Regions from separate parts of the Paenibacillus sabinae T27 genome, predicted to be linked through region 2. Evidence: riboswitches for the same ligand, from Rfam matches in the RefSeq annotation. Region 2 holds a riboswitch; each other region holds the start of a gene.
What was found. A riboswitch is a leader RNA that binds a small molecule or an ion and turns the genes downstream of it on or off. The one in region 2 is predicted to bind cobalamin.
Positions count from the first base shown of each region.

Region 1 (3,206 bases), 630 kb from region 2:
AACTGTGGAATCGGCTTTCCACATGCGCGCAATTAGCAAATATCCCTCATAATTTAATGTATTATCGACTTCATGGGGGACAAGTGTCCAATACGCACCGAGCCATACAAGATGATTCGGCACGGAGAATCCGTCAGAGACAACTTTCTGGGCTGGGCATCCAATTATCGGATGAGGAATACGCACAATTGGTTAAATTGGCTGAGTTCCGGGTGAATGCTGAAAATTATGAGGAGTATCAAGCAGCAGTAGGTTTTGCTAATTGGCTAATTGAGCGAAATAGACAATCCCGTGTGTTCAACGAAGAACTTTTAACAATGGCTCTATCCAGATGTATATCGAGAGTTCCATACTAAAAAAACCGCTAGGCGAATGGTGTACCCCAAATCAATTGGAGTTTTGACCATACAGTGGAAGAGCTTCTCTCCAATAGCTAAAAAAAGGCGCAGTCCCGAAATCCCGGAACCTGCGCCATTCTTGTCTTTATAGGATGCTGGTGAAGGGAATTGAACCCCCGGCCTACGCATTACGAGTGCGTTGCTCTACCCCTGAGCTACACCAGCATGTTGTAAATTTTCCGTCACAACAGAAACTATTATACCTTGTTTGGCGAAAAAATCAACTCTTTTTCCGCCCCGGATTGGTAAGGATTCAGCTCCCTGCGAAAGAGAATGCCCTGACCCAACCTGTGGGGAGCGCAGGTCGGCGCTGCATACGTTCGATTGGAGCCAACCGGCGGGCGCCAGCCATTGGCCGCCTCCCTGCGGCACGGTGGGCCGCAGGGCCGCAATCATGCCGGGCCCTGGCGCCCCGCCCGCTCTTATTCTCCGTGCAGCTTCCGCTCTACCGACTCCAGCTTCTGCTTGCTGCTGGCCGCTTTGTCACGGCGGTCGTCGATTTTGAGCGCAGTGGACACGCGCTGGGCACCGGCCGCGAACGGCGTCTCGTGCAGAACCTCGACGGCCGCCAGAATGCGCGGCAGCGGGCCTTCAATAATGGTTCCCATAGATGTAAGCTCAAAGGTAATGCCCTCAACGCTCTCCAGTGCGCGCTGCATCCCGGCGACGTAGCTGCTGAGACTGGTGCTGCCGGTCCCGATCGGAATTACGGTAATTTCGGCGATAGCCATTTGAATAGCCTCCCTCTCCATACTGAACTTTTGGAAACATCCCTGCCATCTTTCCTATATTGTAGCAACTGGGGAGCCGGGCTACAAATCATTCTCTCTCATTCATCAGTGGCCGGAGAGCATGCGAGATTGGTTGAGGCAAAATCGAAGGCAAATCCGGACACTAACGAGCCCGGTATGCCCACCTTTTCCACCCCCTAAGCGGCAGGTTTGTGGATGAATTTGTGGATTACCTGTGGACCGTTTGTGGATGTTCTGTGGATATCAAAAAATCAAAAAATATGTTTACAGATACAATATATTGGGTTATCTTAAATAAATCACAACAAAATATAGTAGAATCAGGTGCTTGACTCTCTGACGGAGAGTTCGAGCTTAATAGGGAAGCGCGGTGCGAATCCGCTGCGGTCCCGCCACTGTAACCGGATGCCCCTCCTCAGGCGAGGACGAGGGCGGCATCTTCCGGCATAGGGCCACTGAGAGCGCAAGGCAGCTCTTCGGGAAGGCGCCGGAAGAACAGACGGAAGCCAGGAGACCTGCCTGTTTCTTAGAGACACCATTCATACCAGCGCCTGCGAGGAACAGGAGAGGTGTCCGCTATGTATTTTTAGATGACCGGGCTTTGTTCAATCGGGCCGGGCTTGCATAGTGGCATTTTCTGCGTTCTTTGGCGGGAAATGCCTTTTTGGAATGCAGGAAAGGTACCCGAAGGCAAGACAACCAAAGTTTAAGACAGGGACGTTACGGAGAGGAGAACTGCACAATGACGCTGCTGGAGAAACGGCAAACAAGCGGGCAAAGCGCAAACGAAGTTCTGTTGGAGGAAGTTATCGGTCTGGGGCGCGATATTATCGACAGCCGGGACATGGATCTGCTGAGGGAGAATGCCAATCTTAACGGGGAAAGCTTCTCCGGCAAGATGAGCAAATTCGGCAGCGAGTATTCCAAGTGGTATGCCCGCAGCTTTACGATGCCGCCACAGCTTGTGCAGGCGATCAAGGAAAACGTCGTCTACGTGCACGATCTGGACCAATACGCCATCGGAACGACGAACTGCATTTTCATCCCGTTTGACAAGCTGCTCCGGCAGGGCTTCAACACCGGCAACGGCAGCGTGCGGCCTCCGAACTCCATTATGACGGCTATGGCGCTTACGGCGATTATTTTTCAATCCCAGCAAAACGCTCAATACGGCGGCGTATCCGGAAGCAAGCTCGACCACGATCTCGCCCCTTATGTGGCCAAATCCTTCGCCAAGCAGTTCCGCAAGGGCCTGGATTATTTTGAAGAAGGACAAGCAAGCGAGGATCTCGGGGAAATCACCATGAGCCGGACCGATCTGAAGGAACGGTACCCGAAGGCCTTCCGCTACGCGCTGAAGGAGACCGAGAGCGAAACGCTCCAAGCCTCCGAGAGTCTTATACATAACCTGAACACGATGTCTTCCAGAGCGGGCGGACAAATTCCGTTTACCAGCATCAATTACGGCACCTGCACCTCGCCCGAGGGACAGCTTGTTATCGATTCCCTGCTGACGGCGACGATGAATGGACTGGGCAGCGGAGAAACGCCGGTGTTCCCGATTCAGATCTTCAAATGTAAAAAAGGCGTGAACCAGCAGCCGGGCGATCCTAACTACGAGCTGTTCCTGAAGGCTGCGGAATGCTCGGCGCGGCGGCTGTACCCGAATTTCGCGAATCTGGACGCCCCGCTGAATCTGGCGTACTACGACCCGGCGAACCCGGATACCGAATTCGCAACCATGGGCTGCCGCACCCGGGTGCTCGGCGACCGCTTCGGACGCAATTACTGCTCCGGCAAAGGCAATCTGTCATTCAATACGCTCAACCTTGTCCGGCTTGGCGTCCAGCACGGGATCGTTACGGGTCTGCGGCAAGCGGCGGATGAGGGAGGCTTCTATCATGATCTCGATCATTATATGGAAATTGCCCTGGAGGGTCTTCTTCACCGCTTCCGCATCCAGGCGGCGCAAAAGGCCAAAGCGTCCGACTTCATGATGCGCGAGGGCGTATGGGAAGGCGGGGAACTGCTGGAACCCGAGGAGCAAGTGAGTGAG
Region 1 is NZ_CP004078.1:413,141-416,346, reverse strand. It holds gene PSAB_RS01945 (glycosyltransferase family 2 protein) at 1-356, shown strand, start outside; tRNA gene PSAB_RS01940 (tRNA-Thr) at 492-563, opposite strand; gene PSAB_RS01935 (MTH1187 family thiamine-binding protein) at 821-1,129, opposite strand; cobalamin riboswitch at 1,456-1,687, shown strand; gene PSAB_RS01930 (anaerobic ribonucleoside triphosphate reductase) at 1,893-3,206, shown strand, end outside.
Region 1: another riboswitch for cobalamin. It lies ahead of PSAB_RS01930 (anaerobic ribonucleoside triphosphate reductase); the one in region 2 lies ahead of PSAB_RS24445 (S-layer homology domain-containing protein).

Region 2 (3,206 bases):
ATATTACGCAGGAGCAGCTGCTGGAGCTGTCATTTGTCCGCTACGCCCTCGATATGGGCGAATGGGACCCGCCGCTTGACCTGCACAGCAGGCGGAAGGCGAATGTACTGCGCACGGCGTACCGCTGGTTCGGGGAGGAGAACCCGGACGAGCATATTTTTGACGGCCTGTCTCCGCAGGAACTGGACGATGTGCAGCTTCTGGGACGACGCTGGATGAAAGAGAGCCCCGGAGCCGAGCCTTTTGCCCGCCTGCCGCTGGCCTTCTACCACAGCAGCGCCCGCGAGGGAGGGCCGCTCGAGTATGATGCGCTGCTGGAGCATGTCCGGAGGAAGGAGGAAGGCGGCAAGGAAGCGGTCTACCGTTTTCTGGCCTGGTCGCAGGACAATCCGCTGTTCACCATTTCCTCAAGGAAGCTCCAGCCGGGCTACCGGCGGGCGATTTTAAAGTATTTCGCCAGCCATGACCGTGAAGCGTTCAAGAGCCGCGAATTCCGAAAAACATATATGGCCCCGGCGGGACCCGCGCTGCAAAACGTATATGGAGAGGCCCGGGGGCAAGCGGCCTCGCCGCTGGCCAAGTGGGTGCGCCGCCGCCGGTTTCAGCTGATGATCTTCGGCGCGGCCGTTATCGTTCTGCTGGTTGCAGGCGCCCTTGCGGCCCGCCTATTGAAGGGCGGCGGAGACGAAGCGACTCCGGCCGCCTCGCCGCAGCCTTCGCCGACGCAGTCTGCGGCTGGCGCGGGCTATCTCGAAGCCGCCGCCTATCTTGAGCGCGGCGGGGGCGGAGGCTCGCTGCTGTTCGCCTTCGCCTCCCCGGACGCCTGCCGCGAGTTTAATCCGGCGGAGATTGAGGTGGATGCCGGTACCGGCCAGGCTGAAGTGTATAAAGTGGACAGCCTGGTCCATGACTGCGGGCTGCCGGGATCGGCAAGCCCTTCGAATGCCGGTGGAGCAGCGGGTTCCGCCGGCGCTGCCGGTTCGGGAGCGGCGGCCTCCGGTGGGGGAACAGCTGGAAACGCCGGCAGCGGCCAAGGCCAGGCGGACACGGTGTCCGCCGATGAGAGCAAGGCCGCCGGGGATTCGCTCTCGGCCTCGGCCGGCCCATCGGCAGCTACCGGCGGGACCGTTCCTGCAAGCTCGCCGTCGCCGCCTGGAGAGCCAGCCGCCGGGTCAAGCATTGCGGACTCCCCGGCACCGGGTTCATCCGGCGGGAGCGGAGGATCTTCCGCTGTCGCACCTAACCAGGTGAAGGTAACGCTCGTTTCCGCCCCTAAGCTGACGGCCGGCAGCACGGTGAAAGCCGAAGACTATACGCTGGTCCTTATGGAAGCTCCGCAGGCGGCTCCATCCCCTTCGGCAAGCGCGAGTTCTCCGGCGGAATAGCGGAGAATTTACGCGTTCAATTTCATGGCTTAATGGCTTTTCATGTATGGACAACCCTTGTGATAACCGATATGATAAAGATTGTCAAAATTTAATATAGTCTTAAAAAAGGTGCAGGCCGATTACAAGCCTGCTTAAAAGGGAAGCCGGTTGGAATCCGGCGCGGTCCCGCCACTGTATATGCGGAGCGCTCCTCTGAAACAAGCCACTGTTCAAGGCGAACGGGAAGGCCGGAGGGGAGGCGATGAGGCATAAGCCAGGAGACCTGCCTTTTTTCAGTCAAGGTTCAGTGTCCTTCGGGGGGTGAGGGCATCTGGCATTTACGCGCGGCCGATGCCGGGAGTGGCTTATACAGCATGGATTCCCGGCTCGTTTTTCCGAAAGACCGTCCCTCCGGGGCGGTCTTTTTTTATGGTTTCGGAAGACTCCCATAATACTCAAGAGAGAAAGAGGTTGAAGAATGAAGAGCAGGATTTCTTCCAGAATTCTGGCGCTGGGAATGGCATTATTGATGATTTTTTCCTTGCTGGGCGTGTCCTTTGCACCGGCGGGGCATGCGCTTGCCGAGGCAGCGGATTCCCAGGGGGCGGGGACTGCAGATACCGGAGCAGCAGCGGGTGCGGCCGTGGCCCAGTCGATCGGCGTAACCGATGCCGTGTATTCCGCGGCAGAGTCCATTTTGAAGCAGGGGGTAGTCTCGGAATGGCAGGCGATCGGCTTGGCTCAAGCCGGTTACAAAGTGCCGGATTCCTACACTGCCGCACTTAAACAAAAGGTAGAAAAGGAGAAAGGAGTCTTTTCCGCCGTTACCGACTATGCCAGATACGCTTTGGCGGCTAAAGCGGTCGGAGAAGATCCTGCAAATATTGCAGGTTATAATCTGATCGAGCCGATCTACAGCAGCAGCGGCATCACCGGACAAAGTCTAAACAACGCTGTCTATGGCTTGATCGCGCTGGATTCCGGCAGCTATACGGTGCCGTCCGATGCGAATTGGACCCGCGACAAGCTGGTTCAGCACATTCTTTCCAGTCAAAACGGTGACGGAGGCTTTGCCCTTACCGGCGGAGGTCTGAGCGAGCCCGACCTTACGGGAATGGCTCTGGTTGCCCTGGCCCCTTACAAGAGTGATCCGGCTGTTGCGACAGCCGGGCAAAGAGCGGTGCAGTGGCTGTCCGCTCAGCAGAATACGGCTCACGGAGGCTATGGAGAGAGCAGCGAGAGCGTCTCGCAGGCCATTATCGGCCTGACCGCGTACGGTATCAATCCGGCCGGCGCAGACTTCACCAAGAACGGCAGCAATCTGATCAGCCGTCTGATGAGCTTCCGTACGGCAGATGGGGCCTTTACCCACCTGTTGTCCGGCGGCGGCGACGCTTTTGCCACGGAGCAGGCACTGCAGGCGCTGACCGCCTACAACCTGTTCACGGCCGGCGGCGACAGCAATCTGTATAATTTTATCGCGAACCCTCCGGCGGCACACCCGCTTGTCCGGGTGTCCGTAGCGATCGAGGGGCCAACGGCATCCTTGGGCGAGGGCAGCGTGTACGGAAGCAGCGCACTGGATGCGCTGAACAAGCTGGCGGATACCAAAGGGATTGCGGTTGTCAGCAAAATGACCGCGTATGGCGCGTATATCAGCGAAATAGCTGGCGTCAAGGAGAAAAAGTATGGTGGCTATGACGGCTGGATGTACATCGTTCAGCGCGGCGGCCAGTGGGTCAGCGGTTATACCGCGATTAATGACTTTGCGCTTCAGGACGGAGACCGGCTCTATGTCTATTATGGAGACTACGGTGTCACACAGCTGGTGGATTCCGT
Region 2 is NZ_CP004078.1:1,038,648-1,041,853, forward strand. It holds gene PSAB_RS04655 (GAP1-N2 domain-containing protein) at 1-1,385, shown strand, start outside; cobalamin riboswitch at 1,478-1,672, shown strand; gene PSAB_RS24445 (S-layer homology domain-containing protein) at 1,846-3,206, shown strand, end outside.

Region 3 (3,206 bases), 2.6 Mb from region 2:
CGCGGACGAACGACCAATTCAGAATCGTGACCGGACCGGTGAGCATACCCTTGACCGGAAGCTTCGTCAAAGATTGCGCATAGACGCTTTCCTTGACGGTCATCGGCTCGGTGAAAGCGACGTCGGCATAAATGACCGGCGGCTTGACGCAGCGGGAGCCATAGGACTGCACCCAGCCGTTCCGGGTGAACAGGAAGCCGTCCAGCTTCTCGCCGAAGAACTCCACCATATCGGTGCGTTCGAACTCGCCATGCACCAGAACGTCCAGACCGATCTTCTCTTGAAGCGTGATGGAGTCCGCGATCTGCCGGCGGATAAATTCATCATAGCGTTCCGGGCTCAGCTCGCCCTTGCGCCATTTCAGCCGCGCCTGCCGGACCTCCGGCGTCTGCGGAAAGCTCCCGATCGTCGTTGTCGGCAGCAGCGGCAGCCGCCACTTGTCCTGCTGGCGCTTGGCCCGCTCGGCGTAGACCGTGTTCCTCCGGTCCGTCAGCTCCTCCAGACCGCGTTCAAGCTCCGCCACATCCACGCGGTTTCGCTCCGGCAGCTTGCGGAAAGCATCCAGCGCTGCCTTCGCCCCGGCCCACTGCGCACCGGCCGCTTCCCTGCCTTCAAGTAGCGCCAGCTTCAGTAGCCCAAGCTCTGCCAGCTTCTCGTCGGCGAAGGCCAGCGCATTCCGCACCTCCGGCTTCAGCCGATCCTCGCCCTGCACCGTCACGGGCACATGCAGCAGGCTGCATGACGGCTGCAGAATCAGCTTGCCTTCCGGCACAAGCCGCTCCAGCCTTTCCGCCAGAGCCAGCTTCTCCTCCGGATCGCAGCGCCAAATGCCTCGCCCGTCAATCACACCGGCTCCCAGCGTCTTGTCCTCCGGCCAGCCCAGACGCTCGATTGCTTCGAGATTGGCTTCGCCGCCGTGCACAAAATCAAGACCAAGCCCCTGCACCGGCAGCTTCAGCAGGGCTTCAAGCGGCTGCACCGACTCAAAGTATGTCTGCAGCATGATGCGAAGACCCGGAACCGCGGCATGAAGGGCGCCGTAAATATGGCCCAGCAGTTCAATATCCTCTTCCTGAAGTCCGGTTACGACAGCCGGCTCGTCGATTTGGACCCATGCCGCGCCCTCCTGCTCCAGTTCCTGCAGCAGCTGGACATAGACCGGCAGGAACCGCTCCGCCACGCTGCGGATTTCCGAGAGGGCAAACCCTTTGGAAAGCTTCAGGAACGTATATAATCCGATGACGACAGGCTTGCCGTCAATGCCCGCCTGCGATTTGGCGAACCGGTATGCGGCCAGCGGTTTGTTCTCGGTCAGCACAGGCTGAATATCGCCGATCTCCGGCACAATATAATGATAGTTCGTATTGAACCATTTCGTCATTTCGCATGCCGCCGCCCGGGAATTCCCGCGGGCCATGGCAAAATACAGATCCAGCCCGTCAGGCCCGCCTTCATACCGATAGCGCGGAGGCACAATGCCGAACATGACCGCCGTATCCAGCACATGATCGTAATATGTGAAATCTCCAACGGGTATCAGGTCGATGCCTGCTTCCTGCTGCTTGCGCAGATTGCTGAGCTGAAACTGATCCATTTCCGTCCGAAGCTGCTCCTCATTGATCTTTCCCGCCCAGTAGGCTTCCAGCGCTTTTTTCCATTCCCGGTTGGCTCCGATTCTCGGATATCCGAGATTGCTTGTTATGGCATTCCTTGTCATCTCTTTCGTTCCTCCTCTATGTTCTGAACCTGCAAAATCCCACTAAAAAAGGCGTCCTTCACCCCGGAAGCGCAGGGGGAAAGACGCCTACGTATTTCATTACGTTTGCGATCTTACACCTCCCTATCTCCCGTAGGTACAGCAGTGCGTCGAAACAGGCAGGTCTCCTGGCTGAGGCGTCATCGTCGTCAGCGGCCTTCCCGTCAAGCCCGGGCTGACAGTGGCATAAATGCTGATAGACTCTTCCGTTACAGTGGCGGGACCGCGTCGGCTTTGCACCGAGCTTCCCTTTTAAGCCTCCGGCCTATTTCGGTCCGGTAAGCACCTGTTTCCGTTATTTAAGGTGAATGGTTGCTTGAATATTGAGTACACCATTTATGTTACGGCAAGACTTTGCGGCCCGCAATAGAAGATGGAGGCTCCAGTTATAGCAATACCTGATAACCGGTTAAAAGAAAATAATATAGACGATCGCGGCCAGTACGATTCGGTAGATGGCGAACGGCAGCAATTTGATCCGGTTGATCAGCTTCAGGAAGAACCGCATCGACAGCAGCGCGAACACGAAGGCGCTGATAAATCCGGCAATAAAGAACGGCAGCGCGTCCAGCGTAAAATACTGCCAGTTCTTGAGCAGAGAGATGAAGCTTGCGCCCGCCATGATCGGAACCGCCATAATAAAGGTGAAATCGGCAGCGGCGCGGTGGCTCATGCCCAGAAGGACGCCTCCCGAAATCGTCGAACCGGAACGCGAGAAGCCAGGCCACAGCGAGAAGCACTGAATCAGACCGACTGTAAGCGCCTGCCCGTATGTAATCTGATCAACGGTCTGCACCTTCACACGCTTTGGTGCGAACAAATCCGCGCAGATCATAAATATGGCACCAATCACAAGACCGATCAGCACGGTTGACGTCGAGAAGAGGTACTCATCAATGTAATCCTCGAACAGCATGCCGGCAACACCCGCAGGGAGCAGCCCCGCCAATACCTGTCCTAGCTTTAGACGGCCTGATCCGGGATTTGGGGACGGTTGGCCGTCCGGAACAGGCTCAAGCGCTCCCCGGCTGAAGCGTTTCAGTCCGAGCAGATCGATGAAACGATTTCGGAAGATCACGACGACCGCAAGGATCGAGCCGAGCTGAATGACGACTTTGAACGTATTGGCCGTGTATTTTCCGAGAAACTCCTGGGATTTCAGCCACATATCGTCGACAATAATCATGTGGCCGGTAGAGGACACCGGAGCAAATTCGGTCAGGCCTTCCACCAGACCCAGAATAACGGCTTTGAGAATTGCAAGTAGATCCAAGCTTTCGCCTCCTTAAAAAATGATTTAAAGTTTTATTATTAGTAGCTTAAACATTGCCCGCAGTTTCTGAAACTTGCAAGCCCCATTTCCAGTAAAGAATACCTAACGTCCGCATTTCACCTCATCCTTCAGACTTGAAGTACACTCGGGGAAATGTGCAATAATGAACATAAAGAT
Region 3 is NZ_CP004078.1:3,665,019-3,668,224, forward strand. It holds gene metE (5-methyltetrahydropteroyltriglutamate--homocysteine S-methyltransferase) at 1-1,717, opposite strand, end outside; cobalamin riboswitch at 1,858-2,061, opposite strand; gene PSAB_RS16920 (undecaprenyl-diphosphate phosphatase) at 2,166-3,029, opposite strand.
Region 3: another riboswitch for cobalamin. It lies ahead of metE (5-methyltetrahydropteroyltriglutamate--homocysteine S-methyltransferase); the one in region 2 lies ahead of PSAB_RS24445 (S-layer homology domain-containing protein).